2 regions of the Vibrio sp. KUL70 genome follow, and region 1 is predicted to be linked to the other one. Evidence: predicted binding sites of a transcription regulator. Region 1 holds the regulator's gene; the other holds the start of a gene.
What was found. The regulator PurR, encoded in region 1, represses purine synthesis genes. The targets are predictions, from matches to a motif close to TNANGNAAACGTTTNCNTNA.

Region 1 (7,638 bases):
TGTCACAGGAATTTCAGGAATAAAGAGGCGATGTCTCTTTTTAGTACTAAGTGATGTTTTTTCGGACTATTCGGATATGTTTGAGCTGAAAAAAGTAGTGTCTTCACTGTTGATGCCACTGCCAGCAATGTTAATTCTCGCTTTTCTGGGCCTAGCCCTTGTTATGTTCACTACAAAACGTAAAACAGGGTGCCTTATCACGCTGTCTGCACTCTGTGGTATTTTCCTGATCGCGTTCCAACCCGTTTCTAGCCAACTTCTTATGCCAATGGAACGACAACACACCGCTTTTTTGCCGACAAATGAATCTATCGACTATGTGATGGTATTGGGTAGTGGCCATGTCGTAGACGACCAAATCCCGCCTACATCTGAACTCAGCCGAACAGGTCTGATGAGATTAAGTGAAGGCATCCGCATTCAACGAATCTATCCCGGTGCTAGATTGATTTTATCTGGCTATGGTGGTGGTACTGAAGTCAGTAACGCACGCATGATGGCGAAGGTTGCCTTGGCCTTGGGTGTGTCTAAACCTGACATTATCCTACTTGAGACAGCTAAAGATACGTGGGAAGAAGCGCGTCAGGCTGCTGCATTTGTGAAAAACAAACGAATGGTACTCGTGACTTCCGCTAGCCATATGCAGCGTGCTCTCAACGAATTTCATGATGCAGGAATGAAGCCGATTCCAGCGCCTACCAATTTTCTGGCTCAAGAAGGCATTGAGCAACCTTGGAACAAGTACATGCCAAAAGCGATCTACTTAGAGCAGACCGAACGATATTGGCATGAAACGATGGGGTTAGTTTGGCAATCATTGCGCGATTGGCTAGATAACCAAAGCACCGAAATAGAAGAGCCGATGATCATCCCCGAACCTTCTATGCTTGAAGAAGAGCTCTCTGCCGCCTCTGATGCACAACCAACAAGTGGCGCACAACCAGCCATTTAATGCTGTATGAAATGACTTTAAGTCCCTAGACCTTTCAAGCTGATTTCATAAACAAAAAGCCGAGATACTGAATATCTCGGCTTTTTCAATTTCGCTTGTTGAACATTTCAATGCTGGCTGCTAATCGCCTGCAAACATATAGCCTTCACCATGAACCGTCACAAAAATTTGTGGATTCTTTGGATCAAACTCCATCTTAGCACGCATACGACGAATCAATACGTCGATGGTACGATCGTTTGGTGCATCAACGCGGTGGCTAATCATATTTAAGATTCGCTCACGACTTAAAACCTGGTTAGGGTATGACGACAGCGCAACCAATAACTCATATTCAGCTTTGGTCAATTTCACTGGCTCACCGTTTTTACTCAGTGCGCGACGTGGAATATCAAACGTCCATTCACCAAAGCGAACGATTGACGCGTCTTCCGCCTGCTCAGTTGCACCTGCTGGTGACTTGCGAGCCGCAGAAATTCTCCAAAGTAGGTTTTTCACTCGAACCAATAATTCGCGAAGTTCAAATGGTTTGGTAACATAATCATCTGCGCCCATCTCTAGGCCTACAATTTTGTCGATGCTATCCGTGCGTCCAGTAACTAAAATAATCCCAATGTCTGATTGACTGCGTAATTCGCGAGTTAGCATCAATCCATCTTCGCCTGGTAAGTTGATGTCCAGCATAATGAGATCTACGTTATTTTCTTCTAAAACATTTCTCATTTGAGCGCCGCTTTCTGCTTCGCTTACTGTGTAACCCTCATTCTGGAAATATCCAACCAGCTTACTACGGGTTACCACATCATCTTCAACGACTAATACGTGATAGCTCATCTACACCACTTTTCTTATTTAATAGTTTCAGTGACCATTCTATTCATAACTAGTAACAATTCTAGTAGTAGGTAAGATAAAAGCCAGAAACCTGAATTTTTTTTGATACAAGACAATCTTAAACCTTGCTATTTACCCCCCATCGCAATTCAATATAGGCATTACTACTAACGAGTGACTTTGCAGTTAGCAAATACAAGGGTTAGTAAGCCTTCGTACCGCAGATATTACGAAAGACGATATTAGGATTATTGAGATGAAAGAAACCAAAGCGTTCAATGAACAACGAGCTGAAATCTACTGGTGGCTATCGAGCCTGTTCGCGAAAGAACTGACTCAAGAAGAATTGGAGAAATACCACTCGGTTGAGATTCGTTCGTTTTTAACCGGCCTCGGCGACAACGAGACGCTTAAGCCATCAATCAATAACCTAGTAGATGCACTTAACCGATTACAGAACCGTGAAGATGCTCAATTAGAGCTTTCATCCGATTTTTGCGAGCTGTTCTTAAAGTCGGATAAGTACGGTGCTCTGCCGTACGCTTCTATTTATCTAGACAAAAGTGGACTACTGAATGCGAAACCAGCTCAAGACATGGAAGCCATCATGGCGTCTTACGGCATCGCCGTAAACCAAGATCTAAAAGAGCCTGCTGACCACTTAGCCATTGAGTTAGATTTCCTAGGTAACATCATTATTCGCTCCAACGACCTTGAGAGTGAACAAGATCTAGAAACGGCTTTCGCTACACAACACGAGTTTGTTGAACAACAGCTCCTTAGTTGGGTTCCACAGTTCGCAGTAAAATGCCGTGAATTTGATGAGTTTGGTTTTTACGCATGTGTTGCAGAATTGCTAGTCGCTTTCTGTAAACTTGACGCACAATATTTAGCTGGTGAATAAATTCACTGATGACTAAGGGTACAATTTAGGTAGAATGTGACAACTCACCCAGATTTCTGGGTGAATTTTATTGCGAGTATTTTCTAGTCAGTCTAAAATTGTGACCGCAAACGATAAAATATGAAACATTCTCGAAATGCTATGCTTTAAATTAGCTAAGAGCATTTCGGTGTTAAGACAAGCCGCTCTCATAAGCGGTTTTTTGTTTTTTAGCACTTTAGTACCGAGAGAGCCCTCCATATTCTAAGCTCTTGTTCTGGTAGCTTTAAACGGCTACTTGCTCCGTACTGCTGAGGAAGTAGCTATCAATAGGATAAAGCCATGGCAACTATAAAAGATGTCGCTCGCTTAGCCGGCGTATCAACAACCACCGTTTCTCACGTGATCAACAAGACACGTTTCGTCGCAGAAGCGACTCAAGAAAAAGTAAACAAAGCCGTCGATGAACTAAATTATGCACCAAGTGCTGTTGCTCGTAGCCTGAAATGTAACTCTACGCGCACAATCGGTATGCTAGTGACTCAATCAACCAACCTATTCTTCTCTGAAGTGATCGATGGTGTAGAGAGCTACTGTTACCGTCAAGGCTACACGCTGATTCTATGTAACACAGGTGGTATCTACGAAAAGCAACGCGACTACATCCGAATGCTTGCTGAAAAACGCGTAGACGGTATCTTGGTAATGTGTTCTGACTTGACTGAAGAACTGCGTGAAATGCTTGACCGCCACGCAGACATTCCAAAAGTTGTTATGGACTGGGGCCCAGAGAGTTCACAAGCGGATAAAATCATCGACAACTCAGAAGAAGGTGGCTACCTCGCCACTAAATACCTGGTTGAACGAGGACATGATCGTATTGCTTGTCTAAGTGGACATTTGGATAAAGCGGCATGTGTAGAGCGTATCGCGGGTTATCGTCGTGCTCTTGAAGAAGCAAACATTCAAACAGATGACAATCTAATTCTTGAAGGTAACTTCGAATGTGACACCGCAGTTATCGCGGCAGATAAAATCGTTTCAATGGAGAATCGCCCGACAGCAGTATTCTGTTTTAACGATACTATGGCACTTGGTCTTATGAGCCGTCTGCAGCAGCAAGGCATTAAGATCCCAGAAGACATTTCAGTGATTGGTTACGACAATATTGAGCTGGCAGAGTACTTCTCACCACCGTTGACAACTGTTCACCAGCCAAAGCGTCGTGTCGGCAAAAACGCATTTGAAATCTTGTTGGAACGCATTAAAGACAAAGATCACGAAAAACGCGTGTTCGAAATGCATCCAGAGATCATTGAGCGAGCTACAGTTAAAACGTTAAAATAACGTAAACTTTAGAGAAATCTAATAAAACGCACCGCTTGGTGCGTTTTTTTTATTCTGACAAAGTAAAAACCTTGTTGCATATAAAGACAACAATTAACTGAATTAAGATCACATTTTGGAATAACAAGTGTGAACCTCATTCAACAAAAAACTTTATTCTTCGTTATACAGTCACGCACAGGGCAAATCACTTGAAAGGGTGAGACGCAAAGCCTCCGGCCTAACCCATTATTGGTATGGTAGCGGGGTTACCGATGGCAAAATGCAGTATTTCCTACCTTTAGTAGTAATTTACGGCTTATTGACAATTTTATTGCGACATTTTGCTAATCTCTCGGACCTGCTTATTTGGTGGCGTAATTCAAATACACCGAGATAAACAATATGGATAAACCGATACTCAAGGACTCAATGAAGTTATTTGAGCCACTTGGAAAGATTAAGTCACGCTCAATGTTTGGCGGTTTTGGCCTATTTGCCGACGACACGATGTTTGCACTGGTCGTTAACAATCAATTACACATTCGAGCTGACAAAAATACTACTTCAAAATTTGAACAACAGGGTTTCGAACCTTACGTATACAAAAAACGCGGATTCCCAGTCGTTACTAAGTATTTTGCTCTTCCAGAAGATCTCTGGCAGACTCAAGAACGTATTATCGAACTGGCAAAAGCGTCCCTTGACTGTGCCAAAAAAGAGAAGCAAATCCAATCATCAGCGAAGCCTACACGATTAAAAGATTTGCCCAACCTTCGACTTGCCACAGAGCGTATGTTGAAAAAAGCGGGCATCGATACCGTCGAGAGCTTGTATGAGTCAGGTTCTGTTAATGCATACAAAGCAATAAAAGAGTCTCACTCATCCAGTGTCAGCTTAGAGCTGCTTTGGGCACTTGAAGGTGCCATCAACGGTACTCATTGGTCGGTCATACCTCAACAACGACGCGATGAGCTTATCAACTCTATCAATTAAGTCCACCTCACTTAATTGTCAAAAGCCACATCAATGTGGCTCAGACTGCTGACAAAGGTCTAGCTTTCAAGCTAGACCTTTGATCTAATAGGGGTATCGAAATATGGATATCTCACTATGCTTCAAGAGCCTTCACCTCAACAATATGAACTCGAAATGGTCACCATGGAACAGCTCGTTCCTCAGAACCATTTAGTTCGTAAGATAGATAAAGCCATCGACTTCGAGTTTATCCGTAATGAAGTCGCTCACCTCTACTGTAAAGACAACGGTCGCCCACCTGTTGACCCTGTACGCCTGTTTAAAATCATCCTGCTTGGTTACCTCTTCGGAATAAAAAAGCGAGCGACAACTCGTGAAAGAGATTGAAGTCAATGTCGCTTATCGATGGTTCCTGCGTATGTCACTGACAGAGAAAGTTATCCATGCATCGACACTCAGCCAAAACCGTATTCGCCGCTTTAATGGTACCGATGTGTTTGAGCGTATCTTTATCAATATCGTAGAGCAGGCAATGGCGAAAGGTTTGGTCGCAGGCCAAGAACTATTTACTGACAGCACGCACCTAAAAGCCAATGCCAACAAAAATAAGCACACGAACAAAGTGACTAAGGTTCGCGCCAGTGCTTATCTTGATATGCTCGATGAAGATGTCGCGCTAGACCGAGAGAAAGAGGGTAAGAAACCTCTAAAGTCACGTACCGCTGAGCCTAAAACTAAGAGCACCAAAACGAGTACTACCGACCCGGAAAGTGGCTTCATGACTCGAGATAATAAGCCCCAAGGCTTCTTCTATCTCGACCACCGTACAGTGGATGGACAGCATGGCATTATCTTAGATACCCATGTCACAGCAGGTAATATCAATGACTCTCAACCTTATGTGAAGCGTCTGGACTATACCCTAGAGCAATTTAACCTTAATCCAATCGCCGTTGGACTCGACGCGGGCTACTTCACTGCGCCAGTCGCTGAGTCATTAGAGCGTCGAAATATCTTAGGCGTGTTCGGTTATCGCAGACCATCGAGAACAAAGAATGCGTTCAAGAAAAAGCACTTCATCTACAATGGAGAGCGAGACAGTTACCGCTGCCCTAACGGTCAAGAGCTCATCTATAAAACAACGTCTAGAGATGCGTATCGTGAGTATCACTCCGACCCGAAAGAGTGTGCGTTCTGTCCAATGAGAGATGACTGTACGCAAAGTAAAAATATAAAGAAAGTCATTACAAGACATATCTATACGGACGCGATGGATAGAGCCAACCAAATGCGGCTCTCACCTTATGGAAAAAGACGTATAGGCGAAGAAGTGAGACGGTAGAGCGGAGCTTCGCCGACGCTAAGCAGCACCATGGTCACCGTTATGCCCGCTTCCGCGGGCTCTCGAAAGTGCAAATGCAATGTTGGTTGGCAGCTGCCGCTCAAAACATCAAGAAGATAGCCTTGGTGGTGAGCTATTTACAAAAAATAGGGCTAAATATGTCCCAAATACGTCAAATTATGGCGTCTAGATGCCAATTTAAGTGTTGGGCTCTTCCAAACTTCGCATAATAAAAAAATATCGCGATCGCGGCCTACGGCCGCTCGAAAAAGAGAACCCCACTTCAAAAAGTGGGGTTCGTCAGCAATCTGAGCCACATCAATGTGGCTTTTTTTATTTTCTATTGAAAGTTAATCTCTCCTACTCCTGTCTAACTATACTAACTACAAGCAAAAAATTTAGGGACACTCTCATGAGTAAGAAAATGATTTTAGGCATAATTTTAGTTGCCACGATAGTGATACTGGCTGTCAACTTTGGCCAGTACTTAACGCTTGAAAATGCCAAGGCTCAACAAGCACTTCTCAACGATTACATAGAGAGTCATTTTGTTGCAGCAGCAGCAACTTACTTCATTCTCTATGTGATGATTACTGCATTTTCAATTCCAGGTGCTGCGGTGGTTACGCTGCTCGGTGCGGCTCTATTCGGTTTCTGGACCAGTTTATTACTCGTCTCGTTTGCAAGCACTATAGGTGCAACACTGGCGTTTTTGAGCAGCCGTTTTCTATTGCGAGACTGGGTACAAAGTAAATTTGGTGACAAGCTGTCTACCATTAACCAAGGTGTAGAAAAAGACGGGGCATTCTACCTATTCTCTCTACGTTTAATTCCGGTGTTCCCATTTTTCTTAATTAACTTACTCATGGGTTTAACACCTATCTCCGTAGGACGTTACTATTTAACCAGTCAGTTAGGGATGCTTCCTGGCACTGCCGTTTACTTAAACGCAGGTACTCAACTGGCAGAGATCGAATCTCTATCAGGTATCGTATCTCCTTCTGTACTCATCTCTTTTGCACTACTTGGGGTGTTCCCAATCGCCGCAAAATGGATTATGGGTAAGCTTCGTTCGGCACCAATAGTAGAATAGACAAGGAAAGTGGATGAAGATCTTCAGTGCTGCAAACCCAACTGAGGCTCATATAATCTGTGGGCTGCTAGAGAGTGAAAAGATTGCCTGTGAGGTGCGTGGAGAAGGGTTGTTTGGTTTGAAAGGAGAAATCCCCTTCTCTGAGGAGACAGACCCATATGTGTGGCTCTACGAGCCCTCTGACGCGCCTGCGGCATTGAACCTCATTAACGCTTATAAGAAACAACAAG
Region 2 (7,638 bases), 1.4 Mb from region 1:
CTGGTAACGGTGACGTAGTACAGCCAGAGCATGACCTAATCGCGATTGGCTCAGGCGGCAACTTTGCACAGGCAGCGGCGACAGCCCTACTAGAAAATACTGATTTAGATGCTCGTGAAATCGCAGAGAAGGCGCTAACTATTGCAGGCGACATCTGTGTGTTCACCAACCATCACCACACTGTTGAAGAACTAGAAAGCACCGTTGAGCTACCGAAACCGGAATAAGACTCAAACCAATATTGCACCCAACAGTGATTCAAGAATTAAGGAATAGACATGTCTGAAATGACCCCTCGTGAAATTGTTCATGAACTGAACCGCCACATCATTGGCCAAGAAAACGCGAAGCGCTCTGTAGCTATCGCCCTTCGTAACCGCTGGCGTCGTATGCAGCTAGAAGAGAGCCTGCGTGTTGAGGTTTCTCCTAAGAACATTCTGATGATCGGTCCAACCGGTGTGGGTAAAACGGAAATTGCTCGCCGCCTAGCGAAACTTGCAAACGCACCTTTCATCAAGGTCGAGGCAACGAAATTCACTGAAGTCGGCTACGTGGGTAAAGAAGTAGAGACCATTATCCGTGACCTAACCGACGTTGCGATCAAGATGACTCACCAACAAGCGATGGAAAAAGTAAAGTTCCGCGCTGAAGAGCAAGCTGAAGAGCGTATCCTTGATGCCCTTCTTCCACCAGCTCGCGATGCTTGGGGTCAAAACGAACAAGCAGAGGAAGGCTCGTCAAACACCCGTCAGATTTTCCGCAAAAAGCTGCGTGAAGGTAAGCTAGACGACAAAGAGATCGAAATCGATGTTGCAGCGCCACAGATGGGCGTTGAAATCATGGCACCTCCAGGCATGGAAGAGATGACAAACCAGCTACAAGGCATGTTCCAAAACCTTGCTGGTGATACCAAGAAGAAACGTAAACTGAAAATCAAAGACGCGTTCAAGGCTTTGACTGAAGAAGAAGCGGCAAAACTGGTTAACCAAGAAGAGCTGAAAGAGAACGCAATCTTCAACGTTGAAAACAACGGTATCGTATTTATCGATGAGATCGACAAGATCTGTAAGCGTGGTGATAGCTCAGGTCCAGACGTATCTCGTGAAGGTGTTCAGCGAGACCTACTACCACTTATTGAAGGTAGCACGGTATCGACTAAGCACGGCATGGTGAAAACAGACCATATCCTGTTTGTTACTTCGGGTGCATTCCAAGTGGCTAAGCCATCGGATCTGATCCCTGAGCTACAAGGTCGTCTACCAATCCGTGTTGAACTTGAAGCGCTATCAAGCCACGACTTCAAGCGCATCCTGACTGAGCCAAAAGCGTCTCTAACTGAGCAGTACATCGCTCTAATGAAGACAGAAGAGGTAGATGTAGAGTTCACCGAAGATGGCATCACTCAGATCGCAGAAGCGGCATGGCAAGTCAACGAAACGACTGAAAACATCGGTGCACGTCGTCTACACACGGTAATGGAACGTCTAATGGATGAGATTTCATTCGAAGCGACCGACAAGGCCGGTAGCAAGTTAGTGATTGATGCTGGTTACGTGAAGTCTAAACTAGGCGAATTCGTTGAAGACGAAGACCTAAGCCGCTTCATTCTGTAGCACAAAAATATCCAACTTGTTGCTCTAACGCAAAGAAACAGCAAGCTATTAACCGATTTCAAGGCCCACTCTCGAGTGGGCTTTTTATTACCTAAAAAATGAGCGTATACTCGAAATACGGTATGACACAGTGTCCTTACAACGACAAATAGACCTACGATGAAACAATCTCTACTGATTTGGCTTGATGCCGCACGACCAAAAACTCTGCCTCTCGCACTCGTCTCTATTCTTACAGGAAGTAGTTTAGCGTTCGCTAGCGATCAGTTTTCTCTCTCCATTGCTTTGTTGGCTTTTCTCACCGCGACCTTGCTGCAGATCCTTTCCAACCTCGCCAATGACTATGGCGACGCGGTAAAAGGCACCGACAATGATAAACGTCTAGGCCCAATGCGGGCGATGCAGTCGGGTGCTGTTTCAGCCGCAACAATGAAGCAAGCCATCATCCTAAACATTGTGTTTACCATGATTGCTGGGCTTATCTTAATTTTCCACGCCCTATCCTCTATTGAGAGTATTCTCTCTTTCATCGGTTTGGGTGTGCTGGCGATTGCAGCCGCGATTGCATACACCGTCGGTAACAAGCCTTATGGTTATATCGGTTTAGGCGACCTATCGGTATTCATCTTCTTTGGTCTGCTTGGTGTATCCGGGACTTACTTCCTACACACTGGACACATCGAACCAAGCTTATTCTTACCCGCTTTGGGCTGTGGCTTGATGGCGGTAGCCGTACTTAACATCAACAACATGCGTGACATCGAAAACGACAGTGAGTGTGGTAAACGCACCATGGCGGTTCGACTAGGACAGCGCAGAGCGAAGCAGTATCACTTTGTGCTGCTGAGCGTGGCAGTGATTGCTTTCGCATGCTACCTGCTTATTCAAGATAAACCTGTCTGGATTAGCCTGCCATTTTCACTGAGTATCATCACCGTTTATAAACACGGTAAGGCCGTTTGGGATACGGAAAAACCCGCGCAAATCGCACCTATGATGCCTGTTATCGTGAAATGCTCTCTGGTGACTAACTTATTGTTTGCTAGTGTTGTTGTAGCTCAAACTCTATTGACATAATTCAGACTAATCATTGCAAAGGGATCGAGCACCGATATACTCAAAGTAAGCTCATTGTTCAAAAGGTACGCGAATGGAATACAACACTTCAGCACTGTGCGACATCTATCTAGACCAAGTGGATGTCGTAGAGCCGATGTTCAGCAACTTTGGTGGAAGAGCCTCCTTTGCTGGACAGATCACTACACTCAAATGTTTCGAGGACAACGCGCTGATCCGTTCCGTTCTAGAGCAAGACGGCTTAGGTCGTGTTTTACTGATTGATGGTGGTGGCTCGCTACGTAAAGCGCTGATTGATGCCGAGTTAGCACTGTTAGCCGAAGACAATGAGTGGGAAGGTATTGTTGTGTATGGCTGCGTACGTGAAGTCGACGAACTAGAAGATATGAACCTGGGTATCCACGCGCTCGCCTCCATCCCGGTTGGCGCTGTGCAAGATGGCGTTGGTGAAGTTGATGTTCCCGTGAATTTTGGCAGCGTTAGCTTTCTACCTGAAGATTACCTCTATGCCGACAACACCGGCATCATTCTCTCGCCAGAGCCACTCGATGTAGAGTTCGAGCTTGATGATGAAGATGATGACAATCAATAGTTGATACAAAAATGCCCGCTAACCGAGTAGCGGGCATTTTTTCTTCAACGTTTATCGCAACAAAAGTGGATTACTCAACTTCGTCCATCTTGCCTAGTAGGCTGCGAATGCGGTCTTGCCATGCTGCATGTTCTTGCTGCATTTGCTGAGTTTTTTGCTCTAGCTCTTCACGGCTTGCTTTTAGCTCACCAGCTTCTGCCGCTAGCTGCTGCTTCTCTTCTTTTAGCTCTTCTACTTCCATTTGCAGAAGTGCAATAGTATCAACTGCTGTTTGAATTTTTGCTTCTAGTTGCTCTAGTACTTCAAAAGACATTCTGGCCTACCTTTAAGTTATCCATTTGATGTTGAAGGTTCACTCCACTTATTGCCCCATTCTACTCAGCAGAGCACGGATAAACACTCTATATCTTCGATATTTTGCGCCATTCGATGAAAAAAACATCGCTTTTTACCGAATATTGACGTTAATTGTGTCAGCACGATTACTTAACTGATTATTTCGGTGAATATTTTAAAATTTCTGCTCGACTTTGATCGTAAACAAAGTCACAAAAGCAAAAAAGCAAACGTTTCCTTTGAACTATGGTAAAATCCGCCGCGAAATTTCTATTCCCCCTTTGAAAATTTTGGAGTCCGCATGAAACGCGATTTAGCAATGGCATTTTCTCGTGTCACTGAAGGTGCAGCACTAGCAGGTTATAAATGGCTTGGCCGTGGTGATAAAAACGCTGCCGATGGTGCCGCAGTAGAAGTCATGCGTAGCCTACTCAACAAAACCGAAATCAGCGGTGAGATCGTGATCGGTGAAGGCGAAATCGATGATGCTCCGATGCTATACATAGGCGAAAATGTCGGTGTTGGTGGTGATGCTGTTGATATCGCCGTCGATCCAATCGAAGGGACGCGCATGACGGCGATGGGCCAGTCAAACGCACTGGCTGTACTAGCAGCAGGTGAAAAAGGCAGCTTCCTCAAAGCGCCTGATATGTACATGGAAAAACTGGTTGTTGGCCCTGGTGCTAAAGGCGCTATCGACCTAGAAAAGCCACTAAAAGAGAACCTAGAGAACATTGCTAAAGCACTGGGTAAATCTTTAGATACGCTTGTAGTAACCACGCTAGCGAAACCTCGTCACGATCAAGTGATCGCAGAGATGCAAGCGATGGGCGTACGCGTATTTGCTGTACCAGATGGTGACGTAGCCGCTTCTATCCTAACTTGTATGCCAGACAGCGAAGTAGACGTGATGTACTGCATCGGTGGCGCACCAGAAGGTGTGGTATCAGCAGCAGTAATTCGTGCGCTAGATGGCGACATGCACGGTCGTTTGCTGCCACGTCATGAAGTGAAAGGCGACAACGAAGAGAACCGTAAGCACGGTGAACTGGAACTTGAGCGTTGTGCTGAAATGGGCGTAACTGCAGGTGTAGTTCTAAAAATGGAAGACATGGCGCGCAGTGACAACGTTGTATTCTCGGCAACAGGCATCACTAAAGGTGATCTGCTAGAGGGCATCACGCGTCAAGGCAACATCGCAGCCACAGAGACTCTACTGATTCGTGGCCGCTGCCGTACCATTCGTCGTATCAAGTCGATTCACTACCTTGAGCGTAAAGACCCAGAAGTGATCGATCACATTCTTTAATAACGATCATCACCCCATTCTGTTTAAGGCTAGCATTTCGATGCTGGCCTTTTCTTTTTGTAGCGATGTTACAGGTTGGCTATAGTAAATGGTTTGCTTTATAAATACCTTGCCTCATAATAGTAAGGTTCATGAGGTAGGGATAGTATGAAAACAAGCGACAGAATTTTACACACCATTAAGCGCCACGGGGCCGTTACTGCTAAGCAGCTCGCACAAGAGTTTGGCATGACGACTATGGGTGCAAGGCAGCACCTCCAAAGCCTAGAAGATGATGGTATTCTGGCATTTCATGACGTGAAAGTGAAAGTTGGCCGCCCAACGCGTCACTGGTCTCTAACCCAGCAGGGGCACAATCAGTTTTCTGACCGCCACGGTGAATTGACTATTCAAGTTATCGATGCGGTTGAGAATCTGTTTGGAAAAGAGGGCCTCGCTAAAGTCGCTGCAGAGCGAGAGCAATCGACTCTAAAGCAGTACCAACAAGCCTTGGTTAACTGCGATGACCTTCTTAGCAAGCTTCAAACCCTCACTCAGCTGCGTGAAGATGAAGGCTACATGGCAGAGCTGCACGATGAAGGTGATCACTACGTCTTGATTGAGAACCACTGCCCTATCTGTAAAGCCGCAACGCGCTGTCCAAGCTTATGCCAATCTGAGTTAAACGTGTTTACAGAGCTACTCAAAAATGACTGCAATATCAGTCGTTCCGAGCACATTATTGCGGGTGAGCGTCGCTGTACATATACGGTGATTCCGTTTTAGTGCTGTAGACAGCCACTGTCTCAAATTTGAGAAGAACACAAACTGAACAAAAAACAACCAAATTCTTTCTTAAGCTTAAAGTATCTCACTCACGATGCATTACTAAGGAAAGAAAGATGGGACATCCTCAACCCAATCTCAAACTGCCCCGTTTCGATGAATTGGTTGAACTTGCTCAGAGAGATCCGAATGCGTTCAACCAACTTAAACAAGAAATGTGTGAACAGATGATCTGCTCCGCCTCTCACATTATGCAAGACAGACTGCGCGCCCAACAAAGCCACATTGACTTAGTGGTCAGCCGCTGTAAAAACCCGCACCAAGCCAACGTTGTGCTAATGCGAGAGCTACGTTGTCAAGTCTGCAAATTTCAGGAAGCACTGCAGGGTAATAGCTCGAACTCAGAACCACCACAAGCGACCATCATTGCATTTAAACCAAGGAACACCTAACCCTTAGGGAAGCGATACAAAAAAGGAGGCGACATACCTCCTTTTTCTTTCAAAACATTCTTAGCACAGTGCTTGTTTGCACCTTACTCCGGCTCATCACCGTACTCATTACGACCTTCTGTGCCCTTCAAAAAGCCACACTCAACCAGAATCCACAGGCCACACACCAATGCGGCAACCGTCGCCACCATGTGAACAGGTGAAACGGTTTCAGCGGTTGGTGTCGCCATTGGCGATGCTAGACGCCCTAAAACTAAAGGCACATTCAGTAGCAGCCACATATTTGATTTATTACGGTCATGCCAGCGCTTTGCCGTCACTGCCAAATCAGGAATCACCAACATCAATAAGAAAATTGGCAATAAGATGTATGAGTATGCAGGGAACAACACAGAGATACCGGAGGCAAAGCCCGTAATCGCAACGTAGTAAAATACGTTCCAAATCCAGTAGGTTTTACGGCTGATTCTTCCTTGGAAGGAAAACAGTAACGCTTTCATCGACATCTTAAACACACTCTAATTTGGGATGCGGCCAAAATGGGCTGCAAAAATTTAATTAATCACTTTTTGAAAACTGTTGATGTCCATATCGCGAATGTTCACTGTCAAACTTCTTACATGGCTTGCTTGTTCTTGCAATACCACCATTAGTGCTCGTGACAGCTCCCTTTTCTGCTCATCTGTGCGACCAGAAAGTAACTCAAAACTGATATGAATAAAGTCCACACTGTCGTCTTCTTCCCCCACTAGCCAATTATGGCAACGCAGAGAACGAGATTTGACAGAGGATGCATCAAACAATCCACAGTGTAATGCAACTTGATGGAGATCTTCTAGCAAACCTTGTACATTCACTCGCTCATCCACCGAGTTTGAGTACTCAAGAACTAAATTTGGCATGGTTACTTCCTATTCTTCACGCAATCGTTTGTCCTTTAATATCAAGTAACCGTGAAAAATCCGAGAAGTTCACTATTATTCTGTCTGTTAGATCACTGATATCTGTTTATTATCTACTCTGACCAATCGATAAGATCCCATAAAGACATGACCACAATCATGATCTAACGCGTTTTATCTGTTATATTCTTACGAAGATTTTTTACATTAATTGATTAAATACGGAGATATTCCTATGCGTCGTCCTGTAGTGATGGGTAACTGGAAACTTAACGGTAGCAAAGCAATGGTAACTGAGCTGCTAACTGGTCTTAACGCTGAACTTGAAGGCGTTGAAGGTGTAGACGTAGCAGTAGCTCCACCAGCACTTTACATCGATCTAGCTGAGCGTCTTATCGCAGAAGGCGGTAACAAAATCATCCTAGGTGCACAAAACACTGACCTAAACAACAGCGGTGCTTTCACTGGCGACATGTCTCCAGAAATGCTGAAAGACTTCGGTGCTTCTCACATCATCATCGGTCACTCTGAACGTCGTGAGTACCACAACGAATCAGACGAGTTCGTCGCTAAGAAATTCAAATTCCTACAA

Region 2: a site for PurR is predicted at 3,841-3,860, ahead of glpX (class II fructose-bisphosphatase). Genes of this name have one in related genera too.

Annotation. Positions count from the first base shown of each region.
Region 1 covers NZ_AP045834.1:1,104,953-1,112,590, reverse strand. Annotated here, with positions in the region: gene elyC (envelope biogenesis factor ElyC) at 77-952, shown strand; gene torR (two-component system response regulator TorR) at 1,073-1,786, opposite strand; gene torD (molecular chaperone TorD) at 2,043-2,690, shown strand; gene purR (HTH-type transcriptional repressor PurR) at 3,012-4,016, shown strand; cyclic di-GMP riboswitch class I at 4,188-4,272, shown strand; gene AC6I7V_RS05075 (TfoX/Sxy family DNA transformation protein) at 4,401-4,991, shown strand; partial or broken gene AC6I7V_RS05070 (IS1182 family transposase) at 5,109-6,545, shown strand; gene AC6I7V_RS05065 (TVP38/TMEM64 family protein) at 6,728-7,408, shown strand; gene AC6I7V_RS05060 (putative signal transducing protein) at 7,422-7,638, shown strand, end outside.
Region 2 covers NZ_AP045834.1:2,837,530-2,845,167, forward strand. Annotated here, with positions in the region: gene hslV (ATP-dependent protease subunit HslV) at 1-227, shown strand, start outside; gene hslU (ATP-dependent protease ATPase subunit HslU) at 279-1,613, shown strand; gene AC6I7V_RS12775 (1,4-dihydroxy-2-naphthoate polyprenyltransferase) at 1,773-2,690, shown strand; gene rraA (ribonuclease E activity regulator RraA) at 2,764-3,282, shown strand; gene zapB (cell division protein ZapB) at 3,353-3,595, opposite strand; gene glpX (class II fructose-bisphosphatase) at 3,920-4,927, shown strand; gene AC6I7V_RS12795 (helix-turn-helix transcriptional regulator) at 5,075-5,692, shown strand; gene AC6I7V_RS12800 (DUF3135 domain-containing protein) at 5,809-6,144, shown strand; gene AC6I7V_RS12805 (DUF805 domain-containing protein) at 6,228-6,650, opposite strand; gene AC6I7V_RS12810 (5-carboxymethyl-2-hydroxymuconate Delta-isomerase) at 6,699-7,046, opposite strand; gene tpiA (triose-phosphate isomerase) at 7,282-7,638, shown strand, end outside.